4 regions of the Rummeliibacillus sp. SL167 genome follow, and region 2 is predicted to be linked to each of the others. Evidence: riboswitches for the same ligand, from Rfam matches in the RefSeq annotation. Region 2 holds a riboswitch; each other region holds the start of a gene.

Region 1 (5,054 bases), on a different contig from region 2:
TAGGAAAAAACAAGAATTTGCTAGAAAAGAGTAAGATAAAAATTGAAGAGTTAGGCTAGTACCAGTCATCGAAATAATTAATAGAGTTCAGTTAAGCTATGCAACTTTTACGCATAATGATGGTCAAATCATAGAAAACGCAAAATATAAATATTGGGAGTTAATGATGAAATATATTAGACTACTTTTAATCAATATTTTAGCTGTTGTAATTGTATAATGCTGCTGTTTTTGGATAGCGGATATCACAAATGATGTTATTTATGAAGGCAATGCATATCTTATTGCGCTCGTAACACCTTTTCTCTTATTTATCGTGAATTTTTTAATGGAAAAAAAGAAGAGGAATGCTGTACATAGTAGTTTATTTTTTATTTTAGTCGGAAGTATTGGTGGGATGTTTTTATATTTCAAACTGAACAGTACCCCATTTCAAAACGGCTTTCCTTATATCCAAGTACAGACAATGAATCAAATGGGCTTTCGATACTTTTATATAAGGCTGTTTTTTTCCAATGCTTGATAGGAAGTGCTCTTTATGAATGGACATTGCATAAAAAGAAAAATACTTCATGGTAATATTTTGATGGATTGATTTTTTGGGTTCATCATCAGTAGAAGTTGCTATCTAGGAAAGGAGATGCACTATTATGATTGATTGGCGGTGGAATGAAGTTGACATAGTGGAAAGTCAAGAAAGATGGTATGAAGCAAAATCATTCCTCACAAAAAAGTGGAAGCAGAATCCTGAAAATTTGAAAATTCTTATTAGGCTTGGTTTCTTTTGCTGGTATGTTTTGGTCGAAGAGGACTGTATAGGGGGCGAAAAATTAGATTCTAATGAGTTAGAGATTATGCTAAATGAAGTCACATATTTTGGTTTGACCAATTTTATGGAAAATGAAGATTTTCTTTGGTGTTTTGGTTATATGATTTCACAGTTTCCGTATTACTTCGGTGATTATGAACATTGGGAAGAAAAAGGAATTTCGATGTTAAAACGTGCTTATGAACTATGTCCTGATGACCCAGTGTATCAATATTCTTATTTAGGTTCTCTCCCTGATAGTGGCGGAAAACTTAAAGTTGAATTACAACAAGTACAAACTGTTCTTGAAGATAGATTTCAAGGAGAAGGCATATTATCCGATTATTTTAAAGATGTATGGCAAAATTAGTAGGTAAATTAATAAGCTAAAGAGTTCATTTAATAGGAATGTGGAAACTTTATTTTATAGAATTTCTATATATTTGCAGACTCTTTTAATCTATGCAAGTGGCATATTTTTTTAATATTTTCATTTTTCAATGTCACTTACAATTTTGGATTCAAAAGTAAAATATATTCTCACGCGTGATATTTTATAAATGAAATTGGATAATCATGACACCTGATTCCTACGCAGGTTTGAAGAGAAACAGTAGTTTATAACTAATATTTGAAGCAGGACTTTTTGGATAGACCCGTATATTCTTGAAACAATTTAAAGTTTAAAAACAAACTTTAGTCGCTTGTACAAAAAGCGGGAAGATGATATTATTAGAATAACATCACAATATATAGTATGTTGTTTATCTTGGTTCTACTATATGTAGATTAATAGGGAAATCAGTGAGAATCTGATGCTGTCCCCGCAACTGTAAATGTGAAACGAATGTCAATAGCCACTATGTTTTTACATGGGAAGGTGACTAGTAGGGTGAAGCATAAGCCAGGAGACCTGCCTAATAAACAATTGCACATTTTTTCGGGGGCTAGGAAATGGGGGCAAATAAGTCTGCATTTCCATCGACCTAATTGTTTCCATTTTGAAATAAAGCTATTCCCGATAAGAAGGGGATAGCTTTTTGTGTTACTTATGTAAAAGTGTAAATTACTTTTTAAAGAAAGAGGAGATCTTATGAAACTTTATACGAAAACAATTTGCCCAAAATGCATGTTTGTAAAGTCATTTTTAAAAGAAGCAGGCTTTGAGGGAAAATATGAATTAATTAATGTAGATACAGATGAACAAGCAAAACAACAAATAGTCGAAGCAGGCTTTTTATCCGTTCCAATTTTAGAGTTGAATGGGGAACTAATCCAAGATGTTGCGCAAATGAACGAAGAGATTAGTAAGATCGCCATATGATTGCATTTGCCAGCAGAACGGGAAATGTTCGATCCATCATTCATCGGCTAGGATTGCCTAATGTTGAAATAACAGAAGATTTGATGATGACAGAACCCTTTTTCGTTTTTACTTATACAGACGGATTGGGCGATGTGCCACCAATTGTTGAGAAATTTCTTCAAAACAATCATTCTTTTTGTAAAGGTGTGATCGCTAGCGGAAATTCCAATTTTGGTCACTCCGTTTTTTGCAAATCAGCAGATACAATCAGCAGAAAATACCATGTGCCTATTATTCGAAAAATAGAACTACGGGGATTTCCACGGGATTATGCGGCAATCGTTGATCAGTATCAAAACGTTTTTGAGAGAGAGGTTTCTTTATGAAAGAATACTTAAAATTAAACAATGAAGTGTTAAATAAATATAGTTCAACAGGAACCATTGATTTGCAAAAAGATAAAGAAGCTACACGCAAATATTTTTTGGAAAATGTCAATGTCAGAATGCGCTATTTTATCGACTTAGAAGAAAAAATAAGCTATTTAATGGAGGAAGGATATTACGAAGAAGACTTTTTGAAAATGTACTCCATGAAATTTATCAAAAAATTATTCAAATATGCTTATGATTATCATTTTCGCTTTCCATCCTTTATGAGTGCCAGTAAATTTTATGAAGGGTATGCCATGAAGAGCCGAGATGGAAAGGAAATTTTAGAAAAGTATGAGGATCGTATCATCATCATTGCCCTCTATTTAGCACAAGGCGACGAACAGCTAGCTGAAAAGGCTGTTCATCATATGATGGAATCGTATCAGCCTGCCACACCGACAGCTTTAAACAGTGGTAAAAAAGCGCGCGGGGAGTTGGTCAGTTGCTTTAAATTAGCGATGGATGATACGATGAACAGCATTGCAGAAAACATTGGCTATTGTTTAGAACTCTCTCGCTTAGGAGGTGGAGTTGGTACTTTATTAACCGATTTGCGCCCATTAGGGGATCCAATCAAAGGGATCTTAAATCGTGCAAGCGGTGTCATGCCCGTTGCGAAGTTATTAGAGAATGCCTTTTCTTATTCCAACCAATTGGGACAACGAAATGGCTCCGGTGTGGTCTATTTAAATATTTTCCATGGGGATATTGAAGAATTTATCTCATCGAAAAAACCAAATGCGGATGAAAAAATTCGTCTTGCCACATTGTCAACAGGCATCATCATTCCAGATATTTTCTTCGAATTGATGAAAAAAGATAAAGATATCGTTTTATTTAGTCCTTATGATATTTATAAAGAATATGGTAAGCGCATGAGTGAAATCAGTATTACTGAGATGTATTATGAACTATTGGATAATCCCAATATTCGTAAATTAAAACGCTTAAATGCACGGAAATTATATACAGAAATAAAGAAAACACAATTTGAATCAGGCTATCCATTTGAAATATTCGATGACAATGTAAATCGTGTTCATCCTTTAAAAGGTCTTGGTCGGGTGAAAATGTCCAATCTTTGCACGGAAATTCTGCAAGTTCAAACGACCAGTATTATTACAGACATGGACAAGCCAAACGAATATGGCTTAGATGTATCTTGTAATTTGGGTTCTTTAGACATTCATCATGCGACAGAAACAAATAACTTTGAAGAACTAGTTGATACAGCTATGCGTCTACTGACAAATGTTTCTCAAATGACGGATATCGTCAATGTCCCTTCTGTTGCAAAGGCAAATAAATTGATGCATTCGGTTGGATTGGGAACGATGAATCTTCATGGACATCTTGTTACGGAAAATATTCTATATGGTTCAGATGAATCTATCGAATTCGTTGATTTCTTTATGGAAGCATTAAATTACTACTCCTTAAAAGCTTCCATGCTAATTGCAAAAGAAAAAGGCGAGACTTTTTATGGATTTGATAAAAGTGAGTATGCAAATGGCCAATATTTTGAGCATTACATCCATAAACAAGAAAAAATGCCAACTGAAAAAGTACAAAAAGCACTAGGAAATGTGCCGATCATTACAGCGGATATGTGGAAAAAGTTAAAGAAAAATGTTATGAAATATGGCGTATTTAATGCATATCGTCTCGCTGTTGCACCAACAGGCAGTATTTCCTACATTCGTAGTTGCACAGCATCCATTGCTCCATGTACGGAAAGAGTAGAAATTCGTGATTATGCGGATAGCCGGACCATTTATCCAATGCCTTATTTAAATAATGAAAATCAGCATTTATATGTAGAAGCTTATGATGTTGATAGTTATCGTATGATTGATTTATATGCAACAGCTCAAAAACATGTTGATCAAGGTATTTCAATGACATTATATGTAACGGATCAATGGACAACTGAGCGCCTTGCGAAACTTTATATTTATGCATGGATGCGCGGCATTAAGTCGATTTATTATGTTCGCCAACGCTTGCAAACATTGGAGGAATGTGTGTCATGTTCAATATAGGACCATTTGAAGCGGTCAATTGGAATAAACCAACGAGTGATTTGGCTAAAACATTTTGGGATCAGCAGTGGAAACAAATGTGGTTTCCTGAAGAAATTGCAGTTAGTAAAGATTTGAAGCAGTGGAAAGACTTCGAGTTTCGAGATACGTATACAAAAGTATTCGGCGGACTTACTTTACTGGATACGCTTCAAACAAATATAGGGATGAACGAAATTGCTAGATACCATGAAGACCTACAAGAAAAGGCTGTACTAACAGTGTTTGACGCATTTGAGGCTATCCATGCAAAATCCTATTCTTATATTTTCACAACATTGTGCAATAACGATGAAATTGATGAGATCTTTGCTTGGGTCAAGAAAAATGAATTTCTACAATATAAAGCGAAAAAAATCGCTGATATCTATTCTTCTATTAAAGAAAACGACCCTGAAAGTTTATGGAAAGCTATGTTTGCGTCT
Region 2 (5,054 bases):
ATGATTGGCACTACATGAATTTCTGTTGCACCTTTTGAAACACAATGATCTATGCCTTGTGCGATATCGGGGGATGCGAATTCAAGGAAGCAGCTTTCAACAAGTAGATTTTTATCTAAAGTTGGTTTCAATTGTTCGACGAACTGTGTCACCTCTTCGTTTCCTGCTGCTAATCTACTTCCATGCCCTACAAATAGAATGGCTTTCATTTTTTTACCTCCATCATCATTAGTCACCACAAGGTGCTGGTTCAATCTTTATTTTTGGTGCTATATCTTGATAAATATATCCCTGAATATTTTTCACTCTTTTGAAATATTTAAATAATCGTTCATTTGGATGTGCATTTTCTTTATATTCTTTCATAATGTTTGAAATGACTTCTACGATTTTGTCTGGTTCAATGCCCTCTGCTACAGGCTGTCCGGGATGTGCAGTTCTTCCAACAGGTTTGGCCCCTAAAAATAAATCAAATTTCCCCTTTCGGTAAATAATGCCAATATCTTCATTGACCGCTTTATAACAAGCCATACCACAACCATTGAAGCCAATTGTCAACTCTTTTGGTAATTGCATACCACCCAATTTTTCTTGAATTTCTTCTGCGTAAGGAATCCCGCCCGTTTTTTCACCATCACAAAAATCACAAGCTTTTAATGTTAAAACATCTCCTACTGGTGATAGCAGGAAGCCTACATTTTGTAATTTGGATGTAATTTCATCGGGATTTGAAGTAGGTATTTTTAATAGAATTTGATGATTGGGTGTATATTCCATGGTGCCTTTTTCACCTACAACCATGGCTAAAGTCATCATTTGTTCGGGTGTAAACTTTTTATTGGCAACACCAGGACTTACAGCTAATTCAAATATTTCTTCAAAATCTTGATGGATGTATTGTGTAGTTGTAGTTTCAGGTTGTTTACCAGTCACGCGTTTTAAGGCTTCCAGAGCCATCTCATATGAATTTACTTTTGGATGCTCTGTCTTGATCGATTCAACCTTTGGGACTTTCTCAACAACAGCTACAGAAGATTGAATACGCTGAACACCTGTTTTTTGATCCATTGCCCATGGTTCAGCTTCCTCTTTTAAGCGTTGATGTGGTTTTAATGCTTGTTTATCCGCATGCAACGTGTATTTTCTTTGATAGCCACGTGGGGTAATCATTTTATTGTCATAAAGGAATGTGGAAGAGTTACCAATAATGACAGTCGTTAACATCCCGATATCATTTTCAAGCATTTCACTCAAGTTGGTAATCGTGATTTGCTGACGGTCACGATAAGCACTTTTCACTAATCCAACAGGTGTATCGGGTGATCGATATTGCAAGAGAATACGTTGAGCTTCAACAATTTGACGTGTTCTACGTCCACTACGTGGGTTGTAAAGTGCTATCACAAAATCCGCCATGGCGGCAGCTTCTATTCTTTTAGCAATTAAATTCCATGGTGTTAAATGATCACTTAAACTAATTGTGCAGGAATCGTGCATAATAGGTGCCCCTAATAGAGAGGCACATGAATTGATAGCAGAAATACCTGGAATGATTTCGATTGGAATCCCGTTTGCCTCGGTCCAACCTTTTTCGATTAACACCTCGTATACGAGTCCTGCCATACCATAGACTCCTGAATCACCACTTGAAATGACAGCTACTATTTTCCCGGTTTCTGCTTGTCGAACTGCTTCTTGAGCTCTTGAAACTTCCTCTGTCATCCCTGTGCTAATAATTGTTTTTTCATTCGTAATGAGATCTTGGATTAGTTCAACATAAGTTTTGTAACCAATGATAAAATCACTTTCTTGAAGTGCTTCTACTGCTCGCGTCGTAATATGTTTAAAATCACCAGGGCCAAAACCAACGACATATAGTTTACCTTGTTTTGCCATGTGAACTTCTCCCCTTTTTATTTATTTGTTTTTGTGAATCCCAATAGTGGCTGCAACTCGAGTTCTAGTTGTATGGATTTGTTCGTCCATCCCTAATTGTGTAATCTCATCTCGAATGGCGAGGGTGATTTCCTCTGCTCCTTTCTTCATACATGAACTTCCGTTACAAATGAATAAATGACTTTTCATTCCCGATAAATCCCAAGTTACCATATCCACTCTCCTTTTCATCCTATTTATCAATAGAAAAAGGAAAATAAAAAACCTTTATTCTTGGAATAAAGGTTTAAAAACTAGTTTGTTAGCTGGTACCATAGTTTTTACCTTTCCCTCCGAAAAGTATCGTACTTTTTAAAAGCAGGTTTCCTGGCTTACATTTCACTTTACTCTGATCTCTTCCCAGTCATTTGACCAGTGAGTTTTATCATTTCATCCATGTTTACAGTAGCGGGGGCTGCACCGGCTTTGAACCGTTTTCCCTATTATCCCTTGAAAATCTACAAGAGCACTTTTAAAAATAGTATGTAATTGTTCATTAGAAAAACAGGTGTATAGATCGATCAATTCAAAAAAACTTGTTGCATTATAATCAGCGAGTTTTCATCTCACCTGTTAGAAAAATTTTAAACTGTCATCATCATATACTATTTTGTCATGATTTAAAATATATTTTTTATCTTATAGACTGTTTTTCAATTTAAAAAATAGATTTCTTGTACAATATTTCTCTAAAATTTTAGTAATTAACTGTTATAAAACAAACTTTTATAATCATCAGAATTTCTTCTAATAAAAAGATAGAATTGGGCATATAATCGTGATACACTGGATTTGTAATATAACAATTCAATAAATTTTATGGTGCTGAATTTAGATATTTAGCTTAAAAGGGAAGTTTGTGCAAAACAAACGCGGTCCCGCCACTGTAAAGCCGAGTTATGCTTTTAAGATGCCACTGTCAATGATGGGAAGGTGAAAGTATAATGATGACGCTAAGCCAGGAGACCTGCCATGAAATGCGAATTAGTTTCAGCCTACGAGGATAGGTGTGAGAATAGACATGCTAAGCAATTAGTATTATTTTACTATTCATCAACACTTCTTCTATCCGTAAGAAGTGTTTTTTTATTGTCCTTATAGGGTGTGATGGAGGTGCAACAAAAGAAACTTTTAAATGTCACAATGGAATAAGTAATAGAGAGGATTGGTAAAATGAAAAATTTAAAAAAATATTTGAATTGGAAACTAGTTTATTTTCTTCTAGCCATTATGATTGTACCAAAACCAGCTTTTGCTATGCATATTATGGAAGGTTTTTTACCCGTTGAATGGGCTATTTTCTGGTGGGCAGTTTCCATTCCATTTTTAGTGATTGGATTCCGCTCCATCCGAAAAACAATTGTTGAAAATCCAGAAACCAAAATGATGTTAGGATTATCTGGAGCCTTTGCATTCGTATTATCAGCATTGAAAATTCCATCTGTTACAGGTAGTTGTTCTCATCCTACTGGTGTAGGCCTCGGTACTATATTATTTGGACCAATGGCTATGAGTGTGGTAGGTTTTATCGTTCTTTTATTCCAAGCATTATTGCTTGCACATGGTGGATTAACTACATTAGGTGCGAATACAGTTTCTATGGCGATTGTCGGTCCTCTTATTGCATACGGCGTATATAAAGGAGCTACTAAAATGGGATTATCTTTTTCATGGGCAGTATTTTTAGCCGCTGCACTTGGTGATTTGGGTACATATGTAGTGACATCTATCCAATTAGCACTTGCTTTCCCTTCTGATGTAGGCGGTTTCTTTGCTTCATTTACAAAATTTAGTGGCATTTTCGCTATTACACAAATTCCTTTAGCCATTAGTGAAGGGATTCTTACAGTTGTCATCATGAACTTCTTACAAAAATACAATTTAGCAGAGTTAAAAGCACTGAAAGTATTTAAAAAAGGAGCAGAACAACAATGAAAAAGAACTTATTGTTAATAGCATTAGTCATTATTTTGGCTGTTCTTCCTCTTTTCTTCCAAAAGGGTGCGGAATTTGGTGGTTCAGACGATCAAGCTGAAGCGGAAATAACGAAAATCGACTCTTCTTATCATCCATGGTTTTCTAACATTTGGGAACCGCCAAGTGGTGAGATTGAAAGTCTATTATTCTCCTTGCAGGCTGCTATAGGAGCAGGTTTTATCGGTTACTTTATCGGACTATCACGTGGTAAATCTAAAAAAGATGATAACAAAGAGGGCAAAGGAAAGCATGCTACTTATTGATCAATATGCTTATATCAATCATTTAGCAAAAACCCATCCCGTAGAAAAAATCGTTTTATCGCTCTTTCTTTTGATTTTTTCTTTGACAGTCAAGGATGCTTTGATTTCTCTTATTACTTTTTCGATGATGAGCGGACTCATTATTTTTGCAGCTAAAATACCTTGGACATATTATTTAAAATTACTTTGTATACCTGGATTGTTTTTATTGAGCAGCATGGTTGGAATACTATTCTCTTTTACTCAACATGCTGAATTGCTACACAGTTCGGTGTGGCAATTCTCATTTTTAAACAGCACTGTGTATATCACAACTCAAAGTATTCAAATGTGTATTCAATTATTTTTTTCGGTTTTAAGTAGTATTAGCTGCTTATATTTTTTAACGTTAACAACACCTGTCCATGATTTAATGCAAGTTTTAAAAAAATGCAGGGTACCACAACTAATGATTGAATTAACCGAGTTAACGTACCGATTCATTTTTGTATTTTTAGAAATTTCAGTTAGCGTTTTTCAGGCACAAAATTCAAGACTTGGCTATATTTCGATAAAAAGAGGCTTTCATTCTTTGGGAATGTTAATTTCCTCCCTATTCGTCCATGTTTTTCACCGTTCTAAGGAACTTTCAATAGCTATGGATTCTCGTGGCTATCATGAATCAGTGAATTTTCTTGAAGATTCTTATCATTATTCTAAAAGAAATTGGACTTTGATCAGTTTTGTCTTTGTACTCATCATTGGTGTTTACATTGAGTTTGGAGGAATCCTCGTTTGAATGATTTATACTTTGAAATTCAACATTTAACACATCGTTATGCCGATGGAACTGTAGCATTAAATGATCTATCTCTGACTATTTCCAAAGGTAAAAAGATC
Region 3 (5,054 bases), 200 kb from region 2:
ATTGGATTTACCCTATATTTTGGATGTCAAAAAAATCAAGCAAGTTCCTTCAGCCAAAACGTATGAAGAAATGGTACAACAATCCATCCATCGCATTCGTGAAACAAAGCTTGAAAAAGTAGTGTTAGCAAGGACTTTACAAATTTCTACGAGTGACAGAGTCGATCTGCCACCACTTATTGAATCTTTAGCAAAAACAAATACAAGTGGCTACACCTTTGCCATTAATACAGGTGAGAAAGAAATCAATACATTGGTCGGAGCGAGTCCAGAATTACTGATTCGAAAGAAAGGCAATACGATTATCGCTAATCCTCTCGCAGGCTCAAGAAAAAGAACGCATGACAAAGATGAAGACGCAAGACTTGCTGCCAGTCTATTAAATTCAGAAAAAGATTTACATGAACATAAAGTAGTGGTTGATATGGTTTGCCGTGAATTAAATCCATTCTTTAAAACGATTCAAGCACCGGATCAACCATCGATTTTATATACAGATTCCATGATTCATCTATCGACAACAATCTCTGGAGAGCTGAAAGATCCACAAACGACTTCGCTTACGATCGCTAGTGCTCTCCACCCGACACCAGCCGTTTGTGGAGAACCGAGAGAAGAGGCCTTTCAGCTTATTCATGAAATAGAGCCATTTGACCGAAAATTCTTCGCCGGTATTGTGGGCTATATGGAGGCGAATGGTGATGGGGAATGGATCGTGACGATTCGTTGTGCCCAAGTGAAAGAAAACCAAATTACTATTTATGCGGGAGCCGGTATTGTAGAATCTTCTGTACCACAAGAGGAGCGCGCTGAAACAGGTGCGAAATTTCAAACAATGCTTCATGCAATAGGCATTACAGGAGAAAATAACTAGATCCGTAGCGGGAATAATGGACCATCTATAATTCATGGATCAAATTGAGAATCCATATTTATCATTTTAAATGTAAATTAAATGGACAAGAGGAAATATTAATCTTTATAAACTATTTTGAACCTATCTATCTTGAGGAGTGTTTATATGTCAATACCAAAAATTAAGTCTTATGAAATGCCGATAAATTTAGAAGTTGATAATACTGTTCAATGGGAACCGCAATCTGATAAGGCCGTATTATTAATACATGATATGCAACAATATTTTTTAGACTTTTATAATCAGCAGCAATCACCTATTCCTAGATTGATCGCTAATATTCAAAAAATAAAACAAAAATGCGAGTCACTTAAAATACCTATTATTTACACCGCCCAACCTGGTAATCAAAAGGCGGAAGATCGTGCGCTTTTAACAGATTTTTGGGGGACAGGTCTTGAAGAGAAGGAAGAGCAAACATCCATTATTCCCCAACTTTCTCCAAGCGAGAATGATATAATGTTGACCAAATGGCGTTATAGCGCTTTTAAGAAAAGTGAGTTGCAGCAGTTAATGAAAACATGGAATCGAGATCAGCTGATCATTTGTGGTGTATATGCACATATTGGCTGCTTATTAACAGCAGCAGATGCTTTTATGTATGATATTAAACCATTCTTTGTAAAGGATGCAGTTGCGGATTTTTCTGTAGAAGATCATCAGATGGCGATACGTTATGCTGCTAAAAGATGTTCAACGATTACAGATACGAATCAGTTAATCAGCCAACTTTAAGTAGATTAAGTGCTTGTTCGAGAAATTTTTTAAAAGAGTACCTAACATGCAAAGAGCACGAAATACTGTTCAGTCAGTATTCTGTGCTCTGTTTTTTCGCAGAATTTAACTCATTGAATCCCTATCAATTAAATGAGTTCTTCCGAAATCAGGAGATATATTTGACATAATCCTTAAAAATATATATTTTATCACGCGTGTTGATTTTACAAAAATTAGGCTGTCCGTGGCATAATTTTTGAGAAAACCTGTATTTTTCGGACCATTTATATAGATCTTCGCTGCGGCTTGCTTGTTCCTTTTGTGTAGCACATATTCGATAAAAAAACAATCCAATGTCCTGCGGAAGGAGCGAATAAAGTCTTTGAAAGAGCGAATAAATCTTTTGAGAGAGCGAATAAAATCTCTGAGAGAGCAAATAAATTGTTTCAAGGGGCGAATAAATACTTTATGGATAAAATTGGATAACAAACGTGCCTGAATGAATTATTTGAAATGTGAGTAGTCATCCTTTACATATTGCTTTCCATTCAATTTCCTAGTATCATAATGATAGAAAATTCATAAAAGTGTAAGGTGCCTTTAATTAAGGAGAATAGGGAATGAAGTGAAAAGCTTCAGCGGACCCGCCACTGTATAGGGAAGTTTGTTCGAAAATACCACTGGACATTGTTCTGGGAAGGTTTGTTCAAATGATGACCCCAAGCCAGGAGACCTGCCTTATTACTTGAATGACACAGATGATGGAAAAGTCTGCGGTTTATTTGCGATGCAAATAAGCTGCAGGCTTTTAATTTTATTCGGGAGAGATGAAAAGTGAATTTATTACAACAAACGATTGAAAAAGTAGAAGACTTGGATCAAGAAATGTTGGTAAAAGCTAGAGAAAGAGTGGACAGCCTTATCAAACCCCCAAAAAGTTTAGGAAAATTAGAAGATATCGCTGTTCAATTATCAGGAATTACGAAAGAACTTTTTCCTGCAGTCGATCAAAAAGTAATGATTGTAATGGCTGCAGATCATGGTGTATATGAGGAAGGGGTTACAAGTAATCCGCAAGAAGTAACGATTGAACAAACATTAAATATCGCCAAAGGAATTACAGGTGTAGGGACAATCGCCAAAGTTTCTGGAGCTAAAATTGTAGCAGTAGATATTGGAATCAAAGAAGATATCCCAAGTGATGCTGGAGTTATTATTCGGAAAATAAAAAAAGGAACGGACAATATGGCTAAAGGACCTGCTATGACAAGAGAAGAGGCTATTAAAGCGCTAGAGGTCGGCATTGAGATTGCGACAAAAGAAATACAACAAGGTGCTAATCTATTAGGTACGGGTGAAATGGGTATTAGCAATACAACTCCAAGTACGGCCATATTATCTGTTTTAGCCAATTGTGACCCGAAAGAAATAACAGGGAGAGGTGCTGGACTGGGCAAAGGTGGATTAGCTCATAAGATAGAAGTCATTCGCAATGCTATTACTATCAATCAACCCAATTCAGCTGATGGCATTGACGTATTAGCAAAGGTTGGTGGCTTGGAAATCGGAGGCATGGCTGGCGTTATGCTGGCAGCTGCAGCGAATCGAGTTCCAGTGGTAGTAGACGGACTGATTTCAACAGCCTCTGCCTTAATCGCAACGACTATCGAGCCAAAAGTAAAGGATTACCTCATTACTTCACATGCAACGGACGAGCCAGGTGGGAAAAAGGCGAGCGAACTTCTTGGTAAGGAACCTATGCTAAAGATGAACATGTGTTTAGGAGAAGGCTCTGGAGCTGCCTTAGCTTTTCCAATTATCGAAGCTGCATGTAGCATGATGAAAAATATGCCAACCTTTGAAGACGTAGGGATGAGTATTTAACCTACTAACAAACATAACCCATCTTAAAATAGAGTTCTAAGGATGGGTTATTTATCTTAATTTAGCAAATCCTTTTTGTAATGAAAGCGTAGCGACAAGTACAGAAGACACCACTTCAATAAGAGTCAAGATGAATGCGATTTTAATCCCTATTAATTGGATAATCAACACATATGATAAAAATAATTCTAAATGCTCATTAACGGAAAATAGGAATTATTCCTTCATATAGCTGAATCAATTTCATAATGTAAAATTCAGATAAAAAACACGAACATTTCAAATCAACATGAAAATTAATATTCAGAAATTTTTGTTCCGCTCCAGACGGCGCTTTCCACGGGCTTGGCTTCAATCTCCTCGGGTCGACACGATGTTGACCCCGAAGCCGTTGCCACAGGACGTGGCGAACTTAGGCTTTGTCCCTTAAATTGTTCCTGCGGGGCTTTCAGCTCAAGCTTTTCCCGTAGGACTTTGAATAAGCCTCCTTGAACTCACACCGCACGAAGGAAATGCGCAAGCCTAATCGAGGAGTCGCCGTCTTCCGCTCCACAACTATCAAAATTAGTTATTCTTAATGTTCGTATTTTTTAAGAAGAAAATGATTAATGAAATTGATTCAGCTAGAAGTTTAAATCTTTTTTCTTTTTCATGTTAGAATACATTAAAAAACGGATGATTCAACTGAAAATTCCAAAAAGGTATTGACAATTTCATTATAAAAAAATATACTATCGTTACTATGTTAGTAGGAATTAAATGATTGTAAAGCTCACTAGAAGACTAGAGGCTCTTACGTTAATAGAAATATTTTTCTATATTTCTTTTGATGTGGAGTCTTTTTTTGTTTCTAAATACCTATTTAACTAATTGGAATTATAATATTAAATGCTGATTAGAGAAACTAAAGGCATTTTTACATACTTTAGAATTGCTTTTAGTTAGCGGCAAATATTTAATTCGTTCAGAAAAAGTTTATATGGGGGGAATTACGAATGAAAAAGAGAAAATTATTTACTAGTGCAGCGGTGGTATTATCCACTTTTTTACTATTATCAGGGTGCGGTAAAGGAGATTCAGAAGGATCAGGTGCAAAGAAATCCGTTGAACTTTTGAATGTATCTTATGATCCAACACGAGAATTGTATCAAGAATACAACAAAGAATTTGCAAAACATTGGAAAGAGGAAACAGGTCAGAAAGTTACGATTAAACAATCTCATGGGGGTTCAGGAAGCCAAGCGCGCTCTGTTATCGATGGGTTAGAAGCAGATGTGGTTACACTGGCATTAGCTTATGATATTGATGCGATTGCTGATCAGAAGCTGTTAAACAAAGATTGGATTAATCGTTTCGATGATAATTCAGCACCTTACACTTCAACGATTGTTTTCTTAGTAAGGAAAGGTAATCCGAAAGGTATCAAAGATTGGGATGATCTTACGAAGAAGGGCGTTTCTGTTATCACACCAAATCCTAAAACATCTGGAGGAGCTCGTTGGAATTACTTAGCAGCTTGGGGCTATGCACTTCAAAA
Region 4 (5,054 bases), 130 kb from region 2:
AAGGATGAAAACAAAATAGAAAAACCATATATTGAGCATTTTCAGGCACATAATATGATTCAGGTCAATAAGAAAGTCGGTTCCCTAAAAGAAATAGAGGCAGAGTTGCGTCAGTTGAAATCACATTATGAACATATTGCACCTATCGTTATAGGGAATGTTGGGTATTTAAAAAACATAGAAAATCAGCTTGAAAATGTTAACACCTATGATGGCATTTTTTTATTAGTAGATCAATCATTGCATATGAAGATGGAAATGATGACACCGGTGGATGAAGGAGATTTTGCAGTGATCAGATGGCGGGAGGAAATGGGAGATGATCGAAAATACATAGAAAAACTTTTACGTTTTGCCAGAGTTCATAATTATCAAACGGAAGGGCCTTTATATATTCGAAAAATTGTGGATGGCATCATTTCTAATCATTCCAAAGAATGGCTAAAAGAAATACGGGTTAAAATCATTCCATTGACTCTCCACTAAGAGGAGGGTTTATGATAGATAATGTAAAATAGACAGAAAGAAGGGATTGACTTTTGGTACAGTCATCCAAACTTTGGACAAAAGATTTTATCATTATCTTTTTAATTAATTTTTTTACACATGTTGTTTTTTACCTATTAATGGTCATGATTGCTGTCTATACTGCAACAAAATTTCATACAAATCAAAGTGTTGCAGGATTAGCAACCGGAATATTTGTATTAGCATCCCTTATAGCGAGAATATTTGCGGGAAAATATTTAGATCGATTGGGTAGAAAGCGAATGCTTATTGGTTCGCTTAGTATCTTTACAGTTTCTATGTTGTTACATATTGTTGTGGATGATTTATATGTCTTGTTCATCATCCGATTTATACAGGGGGCTATGCATGGATGTATTACAACTGCGGCTGGCACTATATCTGCAGAGCTTATTCCAGATGATCGCCGCGGAGAAGGTACTGGATATTATGCAACTTCTATGAATATTGCCATGGCTTTTGGTCCATTTCTAGGCATTTTCCTTTATGAACACGCATCATTTACAACGGTTTTTGTAGTAGGGAGTATAGTGGCTGTTGTTGATTTACTAGTTTCATGTTTTTTAAAAGTACCGGAACCTAAAGGAATGGAAGAACCAAGGAAAGGATTTCATGGGAGAGATTTTATCGAACCCAAAGCGATCCCTATTTCAATAGTTATCTTCCTCATTGCGATAGCTTATTCAAGTTTGCTATCATTTTTGACACAGTACGCCAAGGAAATCCATTTGGTTTCTGTATCAAGTTTCTTTTTTATTGTTTATGCTATTGCACTGATCATAACGAGACCCTTTACTGGAAAATGGTTTGATCAATTTGGGGCGAATCGAGTGAATTATCCATTGCTCATATTAACCATTATGGGCTTTTTTACATTGAGCATAGCACAAACTGGCTTGGTATTTTTACTATCTGCTGTTTTGATCGGTATTGGTTACGGGACACTTATTTCTAATTTTCAAGCAATCGCTATTCAAGAATCTCCATCACATCGAAAGTCACTATCTACTTCAACGTTCTTCATGTTTCTAGATTTATCGAATGGGATCGGACCTTATATAGTCGGCATTTTAGTGACATTTATGTCATTTAAAGCATTGTATGGTACGGTTACTGTTTGGATTTTAATTTGTTTAATCGTTTATCATTTCGTATACGGCAAAAATGCAAAAAAAGTTTCAAATTAAATATTTATCCCGCATTAACGGTAGTAAAACCCCCACCTCAAGGTATAGAGAGAAACGAGAATGAACGATAGGTGGGGGAGCAACTGTTGCATGCACTCAATCTGATTGTGCATGAAAACAATCCGCCACTTTATATAGATTGGAGTGGAGGCGGAAATCAGCGAATTATCTAAATCCAAGGGGATTAAATTGGATAATCAATCCGCCTGAAAATATAGTTTAGTAAATCTATTAGAAAAATCGGTATAGAGGAATTTTTCTACTTAAGCTTTAAGAACAAGGTAATTTTCATATTTTTTTCTAAAATTATAGAATATTTAAAATCTAATGATAAAAGTATGATATAGTAAAAGGACAATTTAATAGCGTGTAAGTTATGGTTCCAAATGACAATTTGGATTAAAAGGGAAGACCGGTGAAAATCCGGCGCTGTCCCGCAACTGTAAATGGGAGCGACTCGTAATAACCACTATGATAATGGGAAGGTACGATTAGCAATGATCATGAGCCAGGAGACCTGCCAATAGCTAGTACACACCGATTGACCTACGAGGATAGGGGGTGGGGAGTGAGATTCACAGTACGAAGTGATAAGAAAGCAATTTCGAGGTTATTGCTTATTTGTGCATAGCCTTTTTTTACACAGCCATTTCCTGTATTTGGAGATGGCTTTTTTATTTGCCCAAAGATTCAATTTTAAAAATAACAGTAGTTCAGAAAAGAATTCTACTATATACGAGGAGAGGAAAATATGAAATATACAAATTCAGTCATTGGATACCCTTATATCGGAGGAAATAGAGAGTGGAAACGCACAGTAGAAAGCTATTGGAAGCAAGAAATTAGCGAACATGAATTACATGAGCGCATGAAGCAACTTCGCCTTGACCATTTGAAGAAACAAATAGCATTAGGGATCGATCAAGTAACGGTCGGTGATTTTACTTACTATGATCGCATGCTTGATACAGCGGTGATGTTTGGACTTGTACCAAAACGCTATCAATGGACAGCTGAAACCGTTGATCTTGGAACCTATTATGCAATGGCACGTGGCCGAGAAGGACAAGTTGCTTCTGAAATGACCAAATGGTTTAATACAAATTATCACTATATTGTACCAGAATACGAAGGTCAAAAATTACATCTTACAGAAAACACGATTTTAAAAGCCTACAAGGAAGCGAAAGAGGAGCTTGGGATTGAAGCTAAGCCAACGATTATCGGGCCCTATACATTTAGTCGCTTAACAAAAGGTTATGATGCAAAAACGGAACCAGAGTATATTTTAAAACTGATTCCATTGTATATTCAGGTTCTAAAACAACTGGTTGAAGCAGGAGCTGAATGGATACAAATAGAAGAGCCTTCTCTTGTTACAACTTTAGATAAAAGTGACATCGCAACTGTTAAAGAAATCTATTCACAAATTGTTGAAGAAGTGCCGAATGCGAAAATTTTACTTCAAACTTATTTTGAGTCCGTTTCATTTTTTGAAGAAATCGTAAACCTTCCAGTTGCAGGTATTGGATTAGACTTTGTGCATGGTTATAAAGGAAATATGGATGCACTTCGAAAATTTGGCTTTCCAAAGAATAAAGTATTAGCGGCAGGTATTATTAATGGTCGTGATATTTGGAGAGCTGATCTAGCAGAAAAATATAATACATTACAAGCCATTCAACAGTTGAGCAAATGTGAAAACATATGGATTCAGTCATCTTGTAGTCTACAACATGTACCAGTAACAACTGCTTATGAGAAAAAATTGGCACCTGTATTAAAAAATGCCTTAGCATTTGCAGATGAAAAAATAATAGAGCTTAAAGAATTAACAAGCTATGCTAACAATCCAAAAGATCCAGGTAATAACGCTATTTCAGAAAGTATTAAAGCTATTCAATTGTTAAGAGAAGATGCATCACGTAACAATGAAACAGTCAAAGCTGAGATGGCATCTATTAAAGAAGAAGACTTTAAACGGTCAAGTGTATTTGAAAAACGTCAAGAAATTCAACGCGAAGCTTTAGAGCTTCCATTATTCCCAACAACAACAATCGGAAGTTTTCCACAATCTACAGAAGTAAAGAAAACTCGTAGTGCGTGGAGAAAACAAAAAATATCAGATGCTGATTATGAAGCATTTGTTAAGGAAGAAACAGAACGATGGATTCATATTCAAGAAGATTTAGGGCTAGATGTTCTGGTACATGGTGAATTTGAACGTACTGACATGGTTGAATATTTTGGTGAAAAATTAGACGGCTTTGCTTTCACAGAAAATGCTTGGGTTGTTTCTTACGGATCTAGATGTGTAAAACCACCAATTATATATGGAGATGTGGCTTGGAAAGAACCAATGACTGTAAAATCATCCGTTTACGCACAAAGTTTAACCAATCATTATGTTAAGGGCATGCTCACTGGGCCAGTGACTATTTTAAATTGGTCATTTGTACGAGATGATATTCCACGTAAAGAAATTGCTTATCAAATTGCATTGGCATTGAAAAAAGAAATAGAAGCACTTGAAAAAGCTGGAATAGCCATTATTCAAGTGGATGAACCTGCTTTGCGTGAAGGACTTCCTCTTCGCAAGGAAAATTGGTCAGAATATTTAGATTGGGGTGTAAAGGCTTTCCGTTTAGCTACTTCATCTGTTGAAGATCAAACACAAATTCATACACATATGTGCTACTGCGAATTCAATGATTTTATCGAGCCTATAAGTGCATTGGATGCAGATGTCATTTCCATTGAAACATCTCGCAGTCATGGTGAGTTAATCGATTCACTAAAAGAAACACCATACGACAAAGGCATTGGTTTAGGTGTTTACGATATTCATAGTCCACGAGTTCCATCGATAAAAGAGATGGAAACGATCATGCAAGAAAGTCTTGAAGTATTGAAACCAACACAATTTTGGGTGAATCCTGATTGTGGCTTAAAAACGCGTGGTGAAACAGAAACTGTTGCATCTCTTCAAAACATGGTAGAGGCAGCAAAAACATTGCGAGAAGACGTAGCATCCTCTGTAAAATCATAACAATAAGATCATCGTTTTAGTCTATAATTTGACCATCAAGGAGTTAGGAATGTTGTTCAATGTTCTTAACTCCTTTTAGTTAAGTAGATGAATCAATTTCATAAATCATTTTCTTCTTAAAAAATACGAACATTTAATAATAGCTAATTTTATAGTTGTGGCGCGGAAGACGGCGACTCCTCGAAAATGCATGCATTTTCTTCGTGCGGTGTGAGTTCAAGGAGGCTTATTCAAAGTCCTACGGGAAAAGCTTGAGCCGAAAGCCCCGCAGGAACAATTGAAGGGACAAA

Evidence for each region. A riboswitch is a leader RNA that binds a small molecule or an ion and turns the genes downstream of it on or off. The one in region 2 is predicted to bind cobalamin.
Region 1: linked by a shared signal. The riboswitch ahead of FEZ13_RS11720 (glutaredoxin family protein) and the one ahead of FEZ13_RS04525 (energy-coupling factor ABC transporter permease) in region 2 are both predicted to bind cobalamin.
Region 3: linked by a shared signal. The riboswitch ahead of cobT (nicotinate-nucleotide--dimethylbenzimidazole phosphoribosyltransferase) and the one ahead of FEZ13_RS04525 (energy-coupling factor ABC transporter permease) in region 2 are both predicted to bind cobalamin.
Region 4: linked by a shared signal. The riboswitch ahead of metE (5-methyltetrahydropteroyltriglutamate--homocysteine S-methyltransferase) and the one ahead of FEZ13_RS04525 (energy-coupling factor ABC transporter permease) in region 2 are both predicted to bind cobalamin.

The regions. Positions count from the first base shown of each region.
Region 1 is NZ_VCBM01000002.1:44,381-49,434, forward strand. It holds gene FEZ13_RS11715 (hypothetical protein) at 651-1,178, shown strand; cobalamin riboswitch at 1,561-1,743, shown strand; gene FEZ13_RS11720 (glutaredoxin family protein) at 1,902-2,132, shown strand; gene nrdI (class Ib ribonucleoside-diphosphate reductase assembly flavoprotein NrdI) at 2,129-2,500, shown strand; gene nrdE (class 1b ribonucleoside-diphosphate reductase subunit alpha) at 2,497-4,590, shown strand; gene nrdF (class 1b ribonucleoside-diphosphate reductase subunit beta) at 4,578-5,054, shown strand, end outside.
Region 2 is NZ_VCBM01000001.1:1,001,553-1,006,606, forward strand. It holds gene FEZ13_RS04510 (sirohydrochlorin chelatase) at 1-209, opposite strand, end outside; gene cobJ (precorrin-3B C(17)-methyltransferase) at 229-1,896, opposite strand; partial or broken gene FEZ13_RS04520 ((2Fe-2S) ferredoxin domain-containing protein) at 1,954-2,109, opposite strand; cobalamin riboswitch at 2,236-2,424, opposite strand; cobalamin riboswitch at 2,739-2,924, shown strand; gene FEZ13_RS04525 (energy-coupling factor ABC transporter permease) at 3,109-3,870, shown strand; gene FEZ13_RS04530 (energy-coupling factor ABC transporter substrate-binding protein) at 3,867-4,175, shown strand; gene cbiQ (cobalt ECF transporter T component CbiQ) at 4,162-4,953, shown strand; gene FEZ13_RS04540 (energy-coupling factor ABC transporter ATP-binding protein) at 4,950-5,054, shown strand, end outside.
Region 3 is NZ_VCBM01000001.1:1,198,597-1,203,650, reverse strand. It holds gene FEZ13_RS05430 (isochorismate synthase) at 1-874, shown strand, start outside; gene FEZ13_RS05425 (isochorismatase family protein) at 1,022-1,651, shown strand; cobalamin riboswitch at 2,209-2,388, shown strand; gene cobT (nicotinate-nucleotide--dimethylbenzimidazole phosphoribosyltransferase) at 2,468-3,517, shown strand; gene FEZ13_RS05415 (sulfate ABC transporter substrate-binding protein) at 4,513-5,054, shown strand, end outside.
Region 4 is NZ_VCBM01000001.1:1,128,683-1,133,736, reverse strand. It holds gene FEZ13_RS05115 (MerR family transcriptional regulator) at 1-486, shown strand, start outside; gene FEZ13_RS05110 (MFS transporter) at 540-1,715, shown strand; cobalamin riboswitch at 2,076-2,254, shown strand; gene metE (5-methyltetrahydropteroyltriglutamate--homocysteine S-methyltransferase) at 2,467-4,764, shown strand.